DNA from 3 places in the Calditerricola yamamurae genome. Region 2 is predicted to be linked to each of the others. Evidence: predicted binding sites of a transcription regulator. Region 2 holds the regulator's gene; each other region holds the start of a gene.

Region 1 (6,775 bases), 330 kb from region 2:
GTTGGGATGGGTATCGAGATACAGGTTCAGCTCCAGCAGGACGAAATCGAGGGCTTGCAGCTCCTCGAGGAGTTGATAATATTCCTCCGGCATTTTGCGGTGCTCGTTATCGCGATGACAATCCATCGCAGCCATCTCCTTCCCGTTCGACTGGACGGTTGTATCCTTCGTACGGGCTGAACAGGGCCGGCCATAGCGTGCCGCGCCGGAGGGCTTCCCGCGGAGGGAACTGGGGGAGATTGGGTGGCTGGAAGCCAAGATAGAGGTTCGGCGGCGTGTTGTACACCTTTATCCGTTCCGGAGGACAGGGATCAAAGGGACTGATGTACGGGCGCCAGGTCTTGAAGTTGGTGTGGCGCATCGGCGGAGCGACGGGGCTCATGTACGGCGGATACGGATGCTTTAGCATGGGTGCGTTCTCCTCCTTCTTTAAGGAATCGCGGAGCCATTACCCACGGTATTCGCCGTCTCGGGCGGGCGACACCAGGGCGGCGAGAAATGGGCGCCGGTTACTTGCGGTGCCCGCCGATTTTGCCGGCGCGGTCGAAGAAGACGCTGGGCGGGGTGAGGGAAACGGCGCGAAGGAGGCTCGTCTTGCCGTGCCGGGCGCGGATGTGGTCGATGGCGGCAGCTAAGCGTCGCTGGCGTTCCTCGCGGCCGAACAGATCCAGTTGAAAACCGGTGTCGGGCATGAGGTTGCCGAGGCTTACCCCCACCATCCGTACGGGCTGGCCGTTCCAGAAACGCTGGAGCAGGTGGAAGGCGGCGGCAAAAACGGGCGGGGTCACGTTGGTGGGGGCCTCCAGCTTCTTCTGGCGATGCAGGCCGGACAGGTCGGCAAAGCGCAGGGTAAGGGAGACTGTCTGACCCACATAGCCGCGGGTGCGGGCGCGATGGCAGACGTCGTCGACCAGCTCGAGGAGCACCACGCGCAGCTCGTCCAGGGTGCGGTAGTCGCGCGGCAAGGTAAACATGTGGCCGATGGACCGGCGGACAGCGAGGGAACCCGGGTCGACAGGGCTGTAGTCGATGCCGTTGGCCGACAGGTGCAGCACTCGCCCCATAAGGCCGAAGCGGCGCGCCAGCCGGTCGGGATCAGCTTGGGCGAGATGGCCGATGGTGCGGATGCCCATGCGATAGAAGTGGCGCTCCATGCGCGGGCCGACGCCGAACAGCTCCCGCACGGGGAGGGGCCATAGCCGGGTGGGCACATCGTCGAGGGTGAGCACGGTGAGGCCGTCAGGCTTCTCCAGGCCGGCAGCCATTTTGGCCAGCAATTTGTTCGGGCCCACGCCGATGGAGCAACTGACCCCGATTTCCCGGCGGATGCGGTCTTTCAGGCGACGGGCCGTTTCCACGCCGTCGCGCACGAGGTCGGTGGCGTCGGGCAGTTCGAGAAAGGCCTCGTCGATGGAAAACGGTTCAACAAGGGGCGTGATTTCCTTCATCATGGCCAGGATGGCGTTGGAAATTTGAACGTAGGTGGCCATCCGCGGGAGTACGAACACGGCTTCCGGGCACAGGCGCCGGGCTTCGCCGACCAGCATGGCCGTCTTGACCCCGCAGCGCTTGGCTTCGTAGGAGGCGGCGAGGACGATCCCGTGCCGTTTTTCCGGGTCGCCGCAGACGATTACCGGCTTGCCGCGCAGCGCGGGGTTGTGCGCCTGCTCGACGCTGGCGAAAAAGGCGTCCATGTCGGCGAGGAGGACGGTGCGCACAAAGCGCCGCATGTCCGTTCCCTCCATACGAACAGATGTTCGATTACAGTTCTAGTGTACGCCAGAGGACGCCGGTTGAAAAGGGGAAGAAGAATTTGGACAACCGACGGAACGCGCGGGGCAAACAAAAAAACGCCCGCGTCAACGGACGCGGACGGATACGCGTAAGGGACGACACGCGTCCCCTAGCGCATTGGCGGGGCTCAGGCGCCGGTTGTGCTTTCGAGGGTGCGGATGACGGCCTTGGCCGTGGAAATCCCGGACTGCGGGTTTTGCCCGGTAATGAGCAGGCCGTCTTGTTCTACGTGATCCGCCCATTTTTCGCCGGCGATGAAATTGGCCCCCAGCTCCCGCAGGCGCGTTTCGAGGAGGAATGGCACCAGCTTGTCCAGCTGGACGTCGCGCTCTTCTTCATCGGTGAAGGCGGTCACCCGCTTGCCGGCAACGAGGGGTTGCCCGTTCGACAGGGTAACACCGACGAGGGCCGCCGGGCCGTGGCAGACGGCGGCGATCACCTTGTTTGCCTCGGCAAAGTGGCGCACGAGCTGCTGCACATTCGGGTCAAAGGGGAAGTCGAACATCGTCCCATGGCCGCCGGGGACAAACAAGGCATCGTATTCGTCCGGGTTGACCGCGGTTACGGGAACGGTATCCTTCAGCCGTTCGATGGCCGCCGCCCAGCGCCGCTCGTTTTCCTCGTTCAGGCTGCGCGGGTCGATCGGTGCCGCTCCGCCTTTGGGGCTCGTCACCGTGATGTGGTAGCCGGCTTTTTGAAATTCCTCGTAAGGCTCGGCAAACTCCGACAGCCAGATGCCTGTGGGGTGCGCATCGTCCATCTTGTCGTGGCTGGTTACGAGCATGAGGACGCGTTTTGCCATGATGATCCTCCTTTCGCAGGCAAGGTCTCCCTTTCTATAATAATCCGCGGCCAAGGTACATGAAAAGGATTTGAATACCATGTAAGAAAAAAATATCTTGTAGTCGTCGGTTCACCCGTTGCGGCACGGGAAAGGGGGATTCCATTGACAGCGGCAAGAGCTCGTGACTACACTACCAATAGGAAAACAACTGTTTAAATGTTGTAGAGTAGGGGGGAGAGGATGGCGCGTGGGGATGAAGCCGCACGGCACGCGACGCCCGCTGCGGCGGACATGTGCGACGTGTTTGCCTACAACGCGGAAAAGGTGGCGCGGCTTCAGAAAGGGCTTGACCGCGCGGCGGACCTCGCGCCGCTGTTCAAGGCGCTTGCGGACGAAACGCGGCTCAGGGTGATTGTCGCCTTGTGCCAAGAGGAGGAGCTGTGCGTGTGCGACGTGGCCACGCTGATCGGCACCTCGCCGGCAACCGCCTCGCACCACCTGCGGTTGTTGCGCGCCATGGGTGTGGTTGCCTGCCGTCGGGACGGCAAAATGGTTTACTACCGGCTCGTTGACCCGATTGTGCGTCGGATCGTGCAGGAGGCGCTGGCGTTGTCCAATGGGGCAGAAGGGAGGGAATCCCGTGCAGGACACCGCCGTTAAGCGCGTGTATCGCCTCACAGGCTTGACGTGAGCGGATTGCGCCGCCAAGCTGGAGCGGCACGTCCGGGCGTTGCCCGGCGTTCAGGAGGCAGAGGTGAATTTTGCGGCCGGCAAATTGACGGTCGTGGGAACGATCGCGCCGGAGGTCTTGCAAAGGGAGGCGCGCAAGGTTGAAGCCGTGACGCTTCATCCCGAGGGAGCGGGAAGTGTTGATTCCTCCCCGTCGCCGTGGACGGCCGACCGGCACCTGTGGCGCACGCTGGTCGCGCTGGCGGCGTTGCTCCTTGCCCTGGTGTTTCCGTCGCAGACGGCGGTGAACCGGGCGTTTTTGTTCACCGCCGTCGCCGTGGGAGGGTACCCGCTCGTTCTTCGCGGCGTGCGCAACCTGGTGCGCCTGCGCGTCGATATGCACGTATTGATGACGGTGGCCGTTGCGGGCGCGCTGGCCATCGGCGAGTGGAACGAGGCGGCCGTCGTGGTCGTTCTCTTTGCCCTCAGCGAACGGCTGGAGGCGTACGCCATGGAGCGGGCGCGGCGGTCGATCCGCTCGCTGGTGGAGTGGATGCCCAAGGAGGCCACCGTGCTGCGCGACGGGCGGGAGACGGTCGTCCCCGTCGCGGAACTGGCGGTTGGTGATCTTGTTCTGATCAGGCCGGGGGAAAACATCGCCGTCGATGGCGAGGTGGTGGAGGGTACGTCGGCGGTCAACGAGGCACCCATTACCGGGGAAGCCATGCCTGTTGAGAAGGGGCCGGGCGACCCGGTGTACGCCGGCACGCTGAACGGGCCGGGCGCCCTGCGCGTGCGCGTCACCAAAGTGGTGGCGGAGAGTACGCTGGCCAAGATCCTTCACCTCGTCGAGGAGGCGCAGAACCGACGGGCCCCGGTGCAGGCCTTTGTCGACCGCTTCGCCCGGGTGTACACGCCGGTGGTCATCGCCTTGGCGCTGGGTGTGGCCCTCGTGCCGCCTCTTTTGTTCGGAGGCGGCTGGGAACGGTGGGTCTACGAGGGGTTGGCCCTGCTTGTCGTGGCGTGCCCCTGCGCCCTCGTCATCTCCACACCGGTGGCCGTCGTGACTGCCATTGGCGCGGCGGCGCGCCGCGGTGTGCTGATCAAGGGTGGGGTCCATCTCGAGGCCGCAGGTCGCATCCGCGCCGTGGCCTTTGATAAGACCGGCACCCTCACCCGGGGCCAACCGACGGTGACGGATGTGCTCCCTCTTGGCGGCCAAAGCGTGCGCGACGTGCTGGCGGTGGCCGCCGCGCTGGAGGCGCTGTCGGAGCACCCGGTGGCCCGCGCCATTCTCGATGCCGCTCGCGCGCGCGGGATCGCCGTCGAACCTGCCGAATCCTTCTCGGCCGTCCCCGGCAAGGGGGCCGTGGGACAGATCGGCGGGCGCACGTATCTGGTGGGAAGCCCGCGGCTGTTTACTGAGCGGGGTGTCGCCTGGGAGGCGGCCCAGGCGACGCTGGCCGCCTGGCAGGAACAGGGGAAAACAGCCATCCTGGTGGGCACAGAAGAGCGGCTGCTGGGGCTCATCGCCGTGGCCGACCTGCCGCGGGAGGAGAGCGCTGCGGTGATCCGCGCGCTGAAAGGGTCTGGGGTGGCGCATACGGTGATGTTGACGGGCGACCATCGCCGGACGGCGGAGGCGGTGGCGCGGCAGGTCGGCGTGGACGAGGTGCATGCCGAACTCTTGCCGGAGGACAAATTGCAGCGGATCCAGGCGCTACGCCGGCGCTACGGGACGGTGGCCATGGTTGGTGATGGCATCAACGACGCGCCTGCGCTGGCCGCGGCGACGGTAGGCGTTGCCATGGGCGGCGGGGGCACCGACGCGGCGCTGGAGACGGCCGACATCGTCCTGATGAACGACGACCTGACCAAGCTGCCCGAAACGGTGCGCCTGGGACGCTGGGCGTTGCGGGTCATCCAGCAGAACATCGCCTTCTCACTCGTGACTAAGCTGGTTGCCGTGGCCCTTGTCGTTCCCGGTTGGCTCACGCTGTGGCTGGCTATCCTGGCCGACATGGGGGCGACCTTGCTGGTGACGGCGAACAGCCTGCGCCTGTTACGAGTGAAGGGCGCGTGAGCAAGCGCCTGCTTGCTGTTAACCGGCGGGGAAAAAGGCCGGGACATGCTGCTTATCGCGGCGTGTCCCGGCCTTTTGGTTTCCCTGACCGGTACTCGTGGGCTTCCCGGGCGTCGACGCGGGATATGAATTTACGATTCCAGGTACGATTCCACCCACGATTTCAGCAGGTCCTTCGGCTTGTAGCCGACGCTGGTGCCCAGTTCAATCCCGCCCCGGAACAGCTTCAAGGTGGGCACGCTCATGACGCCAAAGCGGCTTGCCGTGTAGGGGTTCTCGTCGATGTTCAACTTGGCGATGGTGACACGGTCGCCCAGCTCCTGCGCCAGCTCGTCCAGCACGGGAGCCAGCATGCGGCACGGCCCGCACCACGGGGCCCAGAAATCGACGAGAACGGGCTTGGCTTGGCGGATCGTTTGGTCAAAGTTCCGATCGGTTACGGTGACCACGGACATGGAAGAAACCTCCTTTTGGTTTTATACCCCTAGGGGTATATTAACGCAGGTGTGGAGAAAAGGCAAGCATACAACGAGAAGGCCACCGCAAAAAATCAACGAGAAGGCCACCGCAAAAAATAACGACGGAGGCGAACAGGCGGCCAATCCGGGTTGAATGCGTTTGATCCGCGCGTTAAAGTACATATACGGGTATAGGTAAAATCCGAAGCGAAGAGGTGACGTTCATGTCGTGGGCGGAAGCGTTGACGCTGTTCGCCATCGGGTTCGTCGGTTCCTTTATCAGCGGGATGGTGGGAATCGGCGGTTCGATCATCAAATACCCCATGTTGCTGTATATTCCCCCGCTTCTCGGAGTCGCGTCCTACTCGGCGCAGGAGGTGGCCGCCGTCAGCGCCGTCCAGGTGCTCTTTGCCACGTTGGCCGGCGTATGGGCGTATCGCAAAGACCGGTACATTCACCCCAAGTTGGTTGCCTACATGGGGACGGCGATCATTTTCGGCAGCTTTCTCGGCGGCTTTGGTTCCAAGTTTTTGGACAATGCGACGATCAACTTCGTCTACGCCGTTCTGGCGGCGATTGCGGCGGTGATGATGTTCATTCCGCGTCCGGAACGTGAAGCACGTTACGAAGAGGTGACGTTTTCCAAGCCCATTGCCGCCCTGTCCGCCTTTGTCGTAGGACTGCTGTCGGGCATCGTCGGGGCGGCCGGCGCGTTCATCCTGATCCCGATCATGCTGGTGGTCCTCAACATTCCCACCCGCGTGGCGATCGCCTCGTCGATGGCCATCACGTTCATCTCCTCCATTGGCGCGACGGTGGGAAAGGTGCTGACAGGCCATCTGCTCTTCTGGCCCGCGGTGATCATGGTGATCGCCAGCATGCTGGCTTCGCCCCTTGGCGTGCGTGTGGCCAAGCGCGTGAAGGCGAAGATTCTCAAAGGCATTTTGGCCGCGTTGATCTTGGCCACCGCCCTCAAAATCTGGGTGG
Region 2 (6,775 bases):
GAGGAACTGGAGAAGAAGCTGGCCGAATTCAAGCACACCGAGGCGGCCCTGGTATTCCAATCGGGCTTCACGGCCAATGTTGGCGTCCTCTCGTCCATCCTCGACGAGCGCGACGTTGTCATTTCCGACGCCCTTAACCACGCCTCGATCATCGACGGCATCCGCCTGACCAAGGCGGCGCGGCGCATCTACCGCCATAACGACCTGGACGACCTGGAGGCGGCGCTGAAGGAGACGCAGCAGTACCGCACGCGCCTCATCGTCACCGACGGCGTGTTCAGCATGGACGGTGACATCGCTCCGCTGCCGCAGATCGTGGAGCTGGCGGAACGCTACGATGCCCTCGTCATGGTCGACGATGCCCATGCCAGCGGGGTGCTCGGGAAAAACGGCCGCGGTACGGTAGACCACTTCGGCCTGCACGGCCGCGTGCACATCCAGGTGGGCACGCTGTCGAAGGCCATCGGTGTTCTCGGCGGCTACGTCGCCGGCTCCGAGGTGCTGCGCGACTGCCTGATCCACCGTGCGCGTCCGTTCCTGTTCAGCACATCCCATCCGCCGGCGGTCACGGCGGCCTGCCTCGCTGCCATCGAGGTGCTTCTCACCGAACCGGAGCGCATCGAGCGGCTGTGGGAGAACACGCGTTTCTTCAAGGACGGTCTGAAGAAGCTCGGTTTCGATACGGGCAACAGCGAAACGCCGATCACGCCGGTTATCGTCGGCGACGGGGCGCTTGCAATGAAGCTGTCCGACAAGCTTTTCGAATACGGCGTTTATGCCCAGGGCATCGTCTACCCCACGGTACCGAAGGACAAGGCGCGCGTGCGCACCATTGTCACCGCCGTGCACACGAAGGAGGACCTCGAAGCCGCCCTCCACGCCTTCGAGAAGGCGGGGAAAGAGCTGGGGATCATCTAAGCGGAATAACGGAACAACGAGCGGGCAGCCGAAGCGGCTGCCCGTATGTTTTTCTTTGCGTTGCGTTTGTCCGCGAACCAGTGGAGCGAGGGGGAGGCCTTTCCGTTCAATTTCGCGATCCCAATGGCATCTTTCTCGAATTGTTTACCGGAACGTTGGCGGAACGGATGAAGGTTTGGGTATGAGCGGAACTGTGGAAGAAGGGCGAGAGGCAGATGAAGCCTCTCGTTTTTATGTGCGGGGGAGAGGTGTCCGCATCAAGGAGACACGTTTTCTTTTTCCTCATAGTTGCGCATTTCCATCCTTGACGGTACAACCAAAAGGAAAGGGTCGCCCCGAGGACCTCACCGGCGAGCGACACGAAAAACCCGTTTACCGATCCAAACACGACGGCATTGGCGCCCGAAAGGAAAACGGACGGCATGTACCCGGGGGAGGTACGCATTGTCAAAAACATCGTTGACAAAGGCTCATGTTCGTGGTATGGTGGACAGGGTAATACCCTAAGGGGGTATTAACGGATGAACCAGGCAAGTGACAAAGCAGCCTTGTTGCGTCGCCTGCGGCGTATTGAAGGACAGATCCGTGGCGTGCAGAAAATGATCGAGGAAGATCGGTACTGTGTTGACATCCTCACGCAGCTGGCGGCCATTCGCGCAGCGACCAACGCGGTCGGCCTGGCCATCTTGGAGCGGCACATCCGGGGGTGCGTGCAGAACGCGATCCGGCAGGAGCAAGGCGATGAGATGATCGACGAACTGCTGGATGTGATCCAATCGTTCATTAAATCCTCGTGAACCCGACGCGCGACCGTAAAAAACAGCATCGCGCCAGCCGATACATAACAAATGGGAGGAACGAGCAGGGGGTAGGGGGCGAAGGAGGAAGAGAACCGGAATGGATCCGTGGTTGTGGTTCAAAAAGCGGAAGTCGGTGAAAAGGCGCCGGTGGACAACGATTTTATTTTTTTGGGTGTGGGTTGTATGGACGGGGACCCTGGTACTGCCTGGGTGGGCATCCCTGGCCGCCGCGTCATCGACGAGTGAGGGCGGCCAGGTGGATCATCCGCCACCGCCGACGATCACGGCGCAGGCGGCGGTGCTCATCGAGGCGGTATCAGGGCGCGTCCTCTTTGCAAAGAACAAGGATCAGCCCATGTATCCGGCCAGCATTACCAAAATTATGACAGGGATCGTCGCGCTGGAAGTAGGGCGGCCCGACGAAATGGTCACGGTGTCCAAACATGCGCGGGCAGCAGACGGAACGCGGGTGTACCTGGCCGAGGGGGAGCAAAAGCCGCTCCTCGACCTTGTGTACGCCGCGTTGGTCAACTCCGGTAACGACGCGGCCATCGCCATCGCCGAACACATCGCGGGGAGTGAGGAGGCGTTCGCCGCGATGATGAACGAAAAGGCGCACGCCATCGGTGCGCAGCATACCCATTTTGTGAACGCGAGCGGCCTGCACGACCCGCAGCATGTGACAACCGCATATGATATGGCCCTGATTGCACAGTACGCCATGCGGAATCCGACGTTCCGCGCGATCGTTCAGACGAAACGCAAACCGTGGCACGGGCAGGAGTGGCAGTCGGAGCTCGTCAACCACAACCGTCTGTTGTGGGAGTATCCCGGAGCCACCGGGGTCAAAAACGGCTTTACATCGAAAGCCCGCTTTACGTTGGTCGCGTCGGCAGAGCGCAACGGCGTGTCGCTCATCTCGGTCGTGATGGGGGCAAATTCGGCGTCCACGTTGTACCGGGAGACGAAGGTGCTCTTGGATTACGGCTTTGCCGTCGCCCCCAACCTTCCACCTGCCCCCTGGGTGCTTGTCGAGAACAGTATGGTGACCAAACAGAAAGCGAAATCCGTCGTTCGCGCTTCCTCGGCCGGAGCGGATGAGGCGGAAAACGATGGCTGGAAGCAGTGGGTTTCCGCTGTAAAGGAACGGATCGGGAAATGGCTTGTGGGGATGGTGCTGCTGACGCTGTGCGGGGTCGGGATCGGGTTGTTGGTGCGGGCGAGCCTGGGGCGTCTTCTCGTAAGGCGTCGCCGCCGGCGGATGTGGGTTTCCCGCTGGGGACCGGATTCCCGACATTTTCCCCCTCGTCACCATCTGTAGTGTCAGTCCGCATCGGAAGCGTTTTTGAGTATAAAACGACTGCGGGGTGCACAGGTCACCCCGCTTCTGTTTTTCCTCTCTAGTTTACATAATGTATATTATAGGACGTAAAAAAGGTGCGAGAAAAAACCTCGGTGTTTGTCTCAAACAAAGAGTTCACTCTATATTTTGAGACGAAAAAGGAAAGCGCGAAATGAGCGGTATCGATTTCATTTCGTACACGTTTCGTCTGGGTCTGCGCGTTTACGGTTCCGAGGATTCGGGATTGTGGGTTTCGCGATACTCCTGATACCGCCGGTGGACCGTCGCCTTGGAGACGTCATACCCTAGGCCGCGCAACGTGGCGGCAATTTCGGCGAACGTCAGTCCGTGTTGTTCCCGCAGGCGCACCACTTCCTCCACCGGCACGTCGAGCCGCGTGCGTCCGGCGTGTGCGCCGCGGTTCTTCAGGTTGTCCTCCGGCCGGTAGCCGGCGGCCATGGCCCGGCGGATGCCGCGGGAAATTTTGCGGTTCATCAGGCGCCGCTGGTATTCCTCAACCTCGGCCAAGATCTTGATGACGAGCCCGTCCATCTCCGACAGGACAATTTCTCCCTGGTGTTCCAGGGTGTACACTTTTGCGCCCATGCGGAAAAGCTGGTGGAGCACCGCGATTTTGGTGTGACCGCGCCCGATGCGCGTCTCATCCTGGATCACGACGCCGTCGGCCTGCCCGTCTCGCACCAGGGACAGGAGCCGAAACAGCCCGTCTCGCTCCACGTCGTACCCGCTGGCCTGCTCGGCGATGCGCTCGACGATGGTCCAACCCTGTTCTCGGGCAAACTGCTCCAACTCCGCGATCTGGCGGGCCAAGCTGGTCGCCTGTTCCGCTTTTTCCGTGCTGACGCGCGCATACAGCACCACGCGCATGCTCCTCTCCCCTCCCCTTTCGCGCCATCACGGCATGCTCTTCCTTCTTATTGTAGCGGGAACGGACTTATTGTAGCGGGAACGGATCGCCTGTGTGGACGCGATGGCGGGATGTGGCAGGCGGTTGATCCGGAGCTTGCTGTCACTCCGGCGGAAATCGGTTTCCGGCGTCATCAAAGGGCACGTGGGCGAGCAGGTGCGGATCTTCCATCAGGCCCGCATCGCGGTCGGCCAAGAAGGTGCGGTCGACAGGTAACTCCTCGCCGGTCCTCGGCTGCTGGGTGCTTAAGGGAGCGCCTTTTTGGGGTGCGCGCGCGGCGGGCAGTTCGCTGTCATCTTTGTGGTGCCAGGAAATGTCCCGAACGTCCATTTCGATCGCTCCTTTGCTGTGGATTTGGCGCAGGGAAATGTGCGCGTGCTTATGGACGAGTATGCCCGATTGCGCGCGCCATTATGCCGAACGTGCGTTTGTGGGGATGCGCGCCATATGGTATAATGAAACCAAATTGTGGGCAGCACGAGGAGGATATCGTGTATGGAAAAGCTATCAAGTCGGCAACGGGCCATTTTGGAATTTATTAAAGAGGAAGTCCGGAAGAAAGGCTACCCCCCGTCGGTGCGCGAGATTGGGCAAGCCGTTGGCCTGGCGTCGAGCTCGACGGTGCATGGCCACTTGGCGCGGCTGGAGAAAAAGGGGTATATCCGGCGCGACCCCACCAAGCCGCGGGCCATTGAGATTCTCGACGTCGATCCGCCGGCCACGGAGGTAGAAACGACGCTGGTGCCGGTGCTGGGGAAGGTAACGGCCGGCCAGCCCATCGAAGCGATCGAAGCCGTGGAGGAAACCTTCCCCCTCCCGAAGGATTGGGTGAACAACGACACCGTCTTCATGCTCCGCGTCGAGGGCAACAGCATGATCAACGCCGGAATTTTCGACGGGGACCTCGTGATTGTTCGCCAGCAGCCGGTGGCCAACAACGGCGACATCGTCGTCGCCCTCACTCCCGACGGCGAAGCCACGGTGAAGCGCTTCTTCAAGGAGAAGAACCGCGTTCGCCTGCAGCCGGAAAATGACGAGATGGCCCCTATTCTGCTTCCCGAGGTGAAAATCGTCGGCAAGGTGATCGGCGTGCTGCGCCGGTTTCAGTAACCGAATCGAGTAGGAGGGGGCGGCTAACCCCCGTCCTCTCACACCACCGTACGTACCGTTCGGTATACGGCGGTTCACAAGGATTGACGAAGCTGAGCGTACAAGTCGGCTAAACTGAAGAGGCCCCGTTCTCGCCAGTACGCGAGGCCGGTGGCCTTATTCATTTGTGGAGAAAGAGCCCGGCGCCAGTATCCCTTTCGGGAACCGCTCAGCATTTTCGCCCATTCAGGCGGCAACCCAAGGGCGATCAGGTTTCGGCGGATCGTCTTCGGTCTTTTCCATTGCTTTAGGAGGCACATCCGCAACCGCCTTTGGATCCATTCATCCAGGGATTGGAGCGGGCTTGGGGTGTCAATCAGGCGGAAGTAGCCGATCCACCCCCCGCAGGTAGGCGTTCAGCCTCTCGATTCGCTCCTCCATGCTGACGCTGTGGCTCCGACGGGTCAGATTCCGGATGCGATCCTTAAACCGTTTAACGGTTTCCGACGCCAGGCGGATGCGCGGCGTTTTCTCGCTGGTAAACGAGAAGCCCAGGAATTTGCGTTTCCACGGGCGGTCTACCGCGCTTTTCTCCAGGTTGATCTTCAGTTTCAGCCGTCCCTCGACGAACTTTCGAATGCTGGCCATGACGCGTTCGCCTGCCCGACGGCTCTTCACGTAGATGTTGCAGTCATCGGCATAGCGAACGAACTTGTGGCCGCGTTTCTCCAACTCTTTGTCCAGGTCATCCAGAAGGATGTTGGCCAGGAGAGGGCTCAGCGGACTGCCTTGCGGCGTTCCTTCCTCGCTCCGCACACATACCCCACCCGCCATGACGCCAGCCTGGAGGTAAGCCCGAATCAGCTTCAGGACACGCTTGTCCTTCACCTTGCGGGCTACCCGAGCCATCAGGATGTCGTGGCCCGCCCGGTCGAAGAACTTTTCCAGGTCCATGTCCACCACATAGCGATAGCCGGCCTCCACGTACGCTCGCGCCCGGCGCACCGCCTGGTGCGCGCTGCGTCCTGGCCGGAAACCAAAGCTGGCCTCCGAAAACCCTGGATCAAAGATGGGCGTGAGGACTTGCAAGAGGGCCTGCTGGATCAGGCGGTCCAGCACCGTGGGGATACCCAGCAGCCGCACACCGCCACCGGGTTTCGGGATTTCGACTCGGCGGACCGGAGACGGCCGATAGGTTCCCGCGAGCAACTCTTCGCGGATGCGTGTCCAGTGGTTGACGAGATAGACGCGGAGATCTTTCACCTCCATCCCGTCAATCCCTGGTGCACCCTTGTTCTGCTCAACACGGCGCAAGGCGCGGAGCATGTTCTGTCGCTCCACCACCTGCTCCATCAGGTTGTCGCCTGCTTCGCGGGGCAAAGTGGCGAGGGGTGCCGGAGAAGGACTCGGCGCTCCTGCGGTCCCCCGCGGGTTCACCGCTTCCTCCCGCAGGCAGCTCCCTTTTGGGATTTTCGGCTGTCGTCGCCCTTCTCGCGAACCCATGTCGCACCCACCCCTTTCCTTGTGTTCGGCCCTTCCGTCTCCCGGACGTCACGGGGGACGTACGATGACCTCTGCTGACTCCTGCCAGTTCAGCCGCGCCTTTCGACGCGCACTTACCCGGTAACCGGGCGTACCCGGCAGGCCTCCCCGGGTAAGAGCGCTGTCTTTCCCTCCATCTACCCGCCCCATTTACTG
Region 3 (5,902 bases), 350 kb from region 2:
AAGACCCTGGACTATCTCGACAAGTATGATGTCTTTGATATTCAAGAAGTATACGAAGGGGATGAATTCACTGATCGACGGGGTTACGGCTGCTGAAATATCCATACGATTACTGTGTATCGGCCCGGATTAAACCGGTTCCGCCTCCGCCGGACTCTGAAGAGCTGGGGATGCTTGAGAATTCCGACCCGAGCAATGACGGGTTCCAGTTCGTTGACAAGATCTCCGGTTTGCGTTTGGTGCAGTAGTTTTCTTCCCCCAGACTGCAGACAAACTCCCTCGGTGCCAACGCAGCCGAGGGAGTTTTCTTGTCGTCTGTGAACAATAAAGAGAAGAAATTAAGGGCATGGCGCCCTGTTTTTCCTAACCTCCATAACCAATTCGCCAGCTTTTTTAAATTCATGCAAGCAAAAACAAGCATCGCCTGCATTGTCACTTTTTCCAACCCACGTAAAGTGGTCCAACGCAAGCCATGCTTCTCCTTGAGATCCGCAAATACACGCTCAATCGTTTCCTTTCGGCGTGCATATAGGCGTTTATTCACTTCTGTATGGCGCAAGTGCTCCACTTCTTCCATGTAATGGGCCCAGATATGGCGGCTCACACGCTTAACCGCGTCGTGGCTTTCTGTGCACTGGGAGCGGAATGAACAAGATCGACAGGTCGTGGCATCGGAACGGTAGATTCTGTAACCCTCACGGGTCGTGGTTTCGTAGGTAAGCACTTGTCCGGCAGGACAAAGATAGCAATCGTAGTACTCATCGTACACGTAATCTTGCTTTCGATACCTTCCGTCTTTTGTGTGGGGACGGGTATACGGCATGACCGGACGGACCTGTTGGTCCAAGAGGTACTTGCTGATATAGGGTGTTTTATACCCTGCATCCACCGCGACAGCGCTGGGTTTTCCGACATGCTTGACGGCTTGCTCGAACACATCCGAAAAGACCTGACTGTCATGAACGTTGGCGGCCGTGACGACGGCACTGACGACAAAGCCGTTTTGGTCGCTGGCCGCATGGAAGGAGTAAGCGAACGTCTGTTCCTTTTCGTTTTTGACAAACCAGCCGCTGTCCGGATCAGTGGTGCTTTGCTTCACCTCCTTCCAGACGGCTTTAGACTTTTTTGGCAACGGCTTTTTCCCATGCGCTACGCGGTCCTGGTTGATTTCCTCTTCCAGAAGTTCTTGATATTTTTTCCTTCTTCCTGAACGAGCCGCTTGATGAATTTTCTCTTGTTGGCGTTGGCTTTGACATGGGTGGAATCAATATACAGAACGGAAGGGTCCACAAGCCCGTGATGGCAGGCTTCTTCGAGAATGCGCGTAAAGATCTTTTCAAACAGGTCGGTACCCTTGAATCGGCGGACATAGTTTTTTCCAAACGTCGTGAAATGGGGAATGGGCTGGGTGAGATCGTATCCCAAAAACCACCGATAGGCGAGATTGGTTTCGATTTCCTTGATGGTTTGACGCATGGAACGGATGCCGAACAGATACTGGATGAGCACCATTTTGATGAGGACAACGGGATCGATGCTGGGTCTTCCGTTGTCTGGGCAATAACGATCTTCCACCAGGTCATAGATAAACGAGAAATCGATGGCGTTTTCGATTTTGCGGACCAGGTGATCCTGAGGAACCAATTCGTCCAACGAAACAACGGTAAGCTGGTAACGGCCTTCGGCCGACTGTTTTCTCAGCATGTGGCCACCTCTGCATGGATGAGATAAGAACTCTATTCGACAAAAAAGCGTGTAGACCTTGTACCTCCCGGTACTTTGTCTACACGCTGAACGCACCGGTGATAAACCGGTGCGTTGATGTCTTTTTTTGTAGGAGTGCCCTCAATCTTCGACGGCCCACCACGGCTTTCCCGCTGCCGGGTCGGGCTACTTGGGCTTCCCGCACCGCAGGCAGCGAAGCTCGCCGTCGATCCACCGCCACTTTCCGCGGGCGAGACACCGACACACGTCGGCCTGACTCCAGTAGGCCAGGCGTATCGGGTCGTACTGCGGCGCACGGTCGTCCTGTTTCACGCGGCGCCGCCCTCCTTCGCCGGCATGGCCGCGAGGATGTTGGCCAAGCTGAACGTGCGCACGGCGCGCCGCTCATAGCAGTAGGCCCGGACGTGGTGGGCATCGACGCGCAGCAGCCGGACGCGGCGCTGGCTGAGCCGGCCGGCACGGTCCATGTAGACGATGTCCACCACCTGTCGACGAACGAGGTAGCGCTGGAGATCGCGGAGCATCGCACCTCACCATACATGCGTTCTTAGAACATCTGTTCGTATTTTACCCGAAACAAAGGCAACAGAAAACCCCGGCCATTGAGCCGGGCTGTTCTAACACGTCAGACGTCAAACAACATTATCAGATCGTCGCGGTTCAGCCTTTTCGGACTCCGTGTATCCTTTTTTATACAGACTCCGCAACTCCAGCCTGCTGATGGAGCTGGAGGCACGCAAGGCTGCTGCCACTCAGTGGGATTCGACCCTTATTTACCCCCCCGACTTCCTACCTCTGCTGGTTTGGAAGTGTGTGACGTCTATTGACAATTATATAAGCATATGCTTAATTATCGATGGAGGTGAAAACATGGAATGGGACTTGCTAGCGGATTGCTTCAAAGCGCTTGGCGATAAAACGCGGCTACGCATTCTGGCCTTGTTAAAGGTAGAAGAACTATGCGTTTGCGAGCTGGTGGACATTTTGGGGATGACGCAGCCGGCCGTGTCCCAACACATGAGGCGGTTGAAACAGGCGAAATTAGTCAAGGAGCGACGTCAAGGCCAATGGGTTTTCTATTCGCTGGACGGCTCGATATACCCGTTTTTTGATGACGTTGTACGGATGCTTCCGGATTTGCGGGAAGAGGTAGAAAAACTCAAACAGAGAGGGCGAAGAGTTGTATGCCGGTAACAGTTGAATTTGCGTGAGAACGTAACCAAAGGGAGTGGTAGCGTGAACGGAGTGGCGAGAAGGCTGTCATTTTTAGATCGCTACTTGACGTTGTGGATCTTTTTGGCCATGATTGCCGGCATCGGCGTGGGGTATCTCTTTCCGGATGTGGTCAACCTTCTCACCCGTTTTCAGGTGGGAACCACCTCCATTCCCATCGCCGTCGGCCTGATCTTGATGATGTATCCGCCCTTGGCCAAGGTGCGCTATGAGGCGTTGGGCGAGGTGTTTCGCAACGTTCGCGTGTTGGGGTTGTCGCTTCTCCAAAACTGGGTCATCGGCCCCGTGTTGATGTTTGTCCTGGCGATCCTCTTTTTGCGGGACCAACCCGAATACATGGTCGGGCTCATCCTGATCGGCCTGGCCCGATGCATCGCCATGGTGATCGTATGGAATGACTTGGCTGACGGAAACCGTGAATATGCGGCGGGGCTGGTGGCGTTCAATTCCGTGTTCCAGGTCCTCTTCTATTCCGTTTACACCTATCTTTTCGTCACCGTTTTGCCTGCGTGGCTCGGGCTGGAAGGCGCAGTAGTGGCGATCACCATGGGCGAGATTGCCCAAAGCGTGTTGATTTATCTCGGCATTCCCTTTTTTGCGGGTATGATCACGCGTTTTGTGTTGATCCGGTGGAAAGGCCGTGAGTGGTTCGAGACCCGTTTCGTTCCCGTGATCAGCCCGCTCACGCTGGTCGCCTTGTTGTTCACAATCGTGGTCATGTTTTCGTTGAAGGGCGAGTTGGTGCTGCGGCTCCCGCTGGACGTCCTTCGCATTGCGATTCCCCTGGTCCTTTACTTTGTCGTCATGTTTCTTGTATCGTTCTACATGGGCAAAAAGGTGGGGGCCGACTATTCCCAGACGGTGTCGATTTCGTTTACGGCCGCCAGCAACAATTTTGAGCTGGCCATTGCCGTTGCCATCGGCGTCTTTGGCATCAACTCCGGTGCCGCCTTTGCGGCCGTAATCGGTCCGCTCGTTGAAGTGCCGGTTCTCATTGGGTTGGTCAACGTGGCCTTCTGGCTGCGACGAAAATATTTCGCGAGCGCCGCCATGAAAGGGAGTTAACATGCGGTTGTTTGAAGAGAAGCCGTGCGAAGGGGGTGCGATCATGCAAAAGAAAATCCTGTATTTCCTGTGCACAGGCAACTCCTGCCGCAGCCAAATGGCGGAGGGGTTTGCGAAAAAATACCTTGGCGATCGGTTTGAGGTCTATAGCGCGGGGATTGAAGCGCACGGCCTCAATCCGATGGCGGTGAAGGTCATGGCGGAAAAGGGGATCGACATTTCCGCCCAGACGTCTGACGTGATCGATCCGGAGCTACTGGCCAAAGCCGATTATGTCATCACGCTGTGCGGCGATGCCAACGATCGCTGTCCGGCAACGCCGCCCAACGTCACGCGCGAGCACTGGGGGTTCGACGATCCGGCCAAAGCGACGGGCACCGAAGAAGAACGCCTGGCGGTCTTCCGGCGCGTGCGCGACGAAATCGAAGCGCGCATTAAGCGCTTCGCCGAGGAACTCGAAGTGAGGGGCTTCGCGTGACGCCCGAACCGGTCGCAGGCAAATGAAAGCCCTTGGCTTGCCAACACGGCAATGCCAAGGGCTTTTTGAATGTGGTCGCGTGCGTGCTTTCATTCTTCGACCAGCAGCTTTTCCATGGCCATGACGTCGACGAAGCAGCCGTCGAGTCGGCCCTGTTTCTGAAACACGCCGACCTCCCGGAACCCACACTTACGGTACAGGCGCTGTCCCGCCTCATTAAACGGGAAGGTGAACAGAACAAGCTTGTTGACGACGGGCAAGGTAACGCTGGAGATCGCGGAGCATGGCACCTCACCAAACACATGTTCTTAGAACATCTGTTCGTATTTTACCCCAAACCAGGGCAACAGAAAAGCCCGGCCAGTGAGCCGGGCTTTCTCGCTCGTCAGTGGACTAAAAGGTTGCAAACCCTTTTGAAAAGAAAAATGCCCCCGGTACAACGCCGGGGGCATCGTCGTTTCATCGAGACTGCACCGTGTTCTTGACGCCGCAATGCTAAACAACCCAAGTGCAGGTACACGAGCACGCCTCGTAGCGGATCGACTGGCGCCACGTGCACGAAGCCGACCTCCACGCAGAGGGCAACCCAGCAAGCAGCGCCCAGCGCTGCAAGAGACCAACTAGAAACAAAAAAAAAAGAAGCAAGCAGAAGGGGAACTGGAAACGGTCAGATGGAGAAAGGCGGATGAATTTGAAAACGAAAAGGGTGCTATAGAGCACCAAGTCAGTTCAGCGATTCGAGTGAGGAACAGGGATTGTGACAGGTGTGGGGAGGGGCGAAAGGAGGTATGAAAGGAGGTATATGAGGAGGTACGAATGGAGGTATAAACGGATGTAAGTAAAAGCAGGTCATGCCTGCAAATTCGACAGGAAAAACTGTGTATCTTCACCAGGAATAAAAAAGTACATTTGGGGTACAAATTCATCTTTGTAGAATAAATTTACAAACGCTTCCCAATTGGCTTTTAGGTAGTCCCGTCTATTCTCGGTGAATGCCACCCAGACAACCGGACTGGTATCCTTAATCGGCATCAACGTTTTCACATAAGCGTGAAATTTGCGTTCGAGTTGCCGCGGGCCTTCCGTGTTGTTGTCGTACTCGATCCAGTACCGGTGCTTGTTGTCGAGGATGAGCCGCGCGTCCGGGCGAATCAAGTCCCGACGGTCCAGCTTCTGTTTTTGTTTTCGATCCCATTGGCGCAGCAGAACATCGGTCGCCTCAGTAGATGACAGCCAAACAATCCTGTCCCTCGACACTCCCTGTTCCAGCAACCGGACCAGTATGTCATTGATCCCAATGTAATGGGCAACCTGGGCTTGGGGGGCTTCCCTCACGCGATGGAGCTGTAAGGCCATCTCCTGGGCATACTCCAAACCCAGCCGGCCGAGCGAATAGGCCAC

Evidence for each region. Region 2 encodes LexA, which represses DNA repair genes until DNA is damaged. Its sites were predicted from a motif close to CGAACATATGTTCG; they were not measured.
Region 1: a site for LexA is predicted at 1,747-1,760, ahead of dinB (DNA polymerase IV). Genes of this name have one in related genera too.
Region 3: a site for LexA is predicted at 2,275-2,288, ahead of ACYQ0Z_RS09940 (WYL domain-containing protein). Genes of this name have one in related genera too.

The regions. Positions count from the first base shown of each region.
Region 1 is NZ_BAAIFH010000006.1:693,239-700,013, reverse strand. Features, by position in the region: gene ACYQ0Z_RS09800 (spore coat protein CotJB) at 1-126, opposite strand, end outside; gene ACYQ0Z_RS09795 (spore coat associated protein CotJA) at 107-361, opposite strand; gene dinB (DNA polymerase IV) at 510-1,730, opposite strand; gene ACYQ0Z_RS09785 (type 1 glutamine amidotransferase domain-containing protein) at 1,922-2,596, opposite strand; gene ACYQ0Z_RS09780 (ArsR/SmtB family transcription factor) at 2,819-3,238, shown strand; gene ACYQ0Z_RS09775 (heavy metal translocating P-type ATPase) at 3,195-5,330, shown strand; gene trxA (thioredoxin) at 5,462-5,785, opposite strand; gene ACYQ0Z_RS09765 (sulfite exporter TauE/SafE family protein) at 6,013-6,775, shown strand, end outside.
Region 2 is NZ_BAAIFH010000006.1:368,127-374,901, reverse strand. Features, by position in the region: gene ACYQ0Z_RS08165 (glycine C-acetyltransferase) at 1-918, shown strand, start outside; partial or broken gene ACYQ0Z_RS08160 (glutathione transferase) at 978-1,103, shown strand; gene ACYQ0Z_RS08155 (metal-sensitive transcriptional regulator) at 1,440-1,715, shown strand; gene ACYQ0Z_RS08150 (D-alanyl-D-alanine carboxypeptidase family protein) at 1,816-3,039, shown strand; gene ACYQ0Z_RS08145 (YneB family resolvase-like protein) at 3,283-3,948, opposite strand; gene ACYQ0Z_RS08140 (hypothetical protein) at 4,091-4,318, opposite strand; gene lexA (transcriptional repressor LexA) at 4,484-5,098, shown strand; partial or broken gene ltrA (group II intron reverse transcriptase/maturase) at 5,173-6,580, opposite strand.
Region 3 is NZ_BAAIFH010000006.1:723,315-729,216, reverse strand. Features, by position in the region: gene ACYQ0Z_RS09955 (hypothetical protein) at 1-96, shown strand, start outside; partial or broken gene ACYQ0Z_RS09950 (IS1182 family transposase) at 110-1,704, opposite strand; gene ACYQ0Z_RS09945 (hypothetical protein) at 1,891-2,037, opposite strand; gene ACYQ0Z_RS09940 (WYL domain-containing protein) at 2,034-2,249, opposite strand; gene ACYQ0Z_RS09935 (ArsR/SmtB family transcription factor) at 2,596-2,919, shown strand; gene arsB (ACR3 family arsenite efflux transporter) at 2,971-4,023, shown strand; gene arsC (arsenate reductase (thioredoxin)) at 4,067-4,501, shown strand; partial or broken gene ACYQ0Z_RS09920 (N-acetyltransferase family protein) at 4,591-4,746, opposite strand; gene ACYQ0Z_RS09915 (replication-relaxation family protein) at 5,351-5,902, opposite strand, start outside.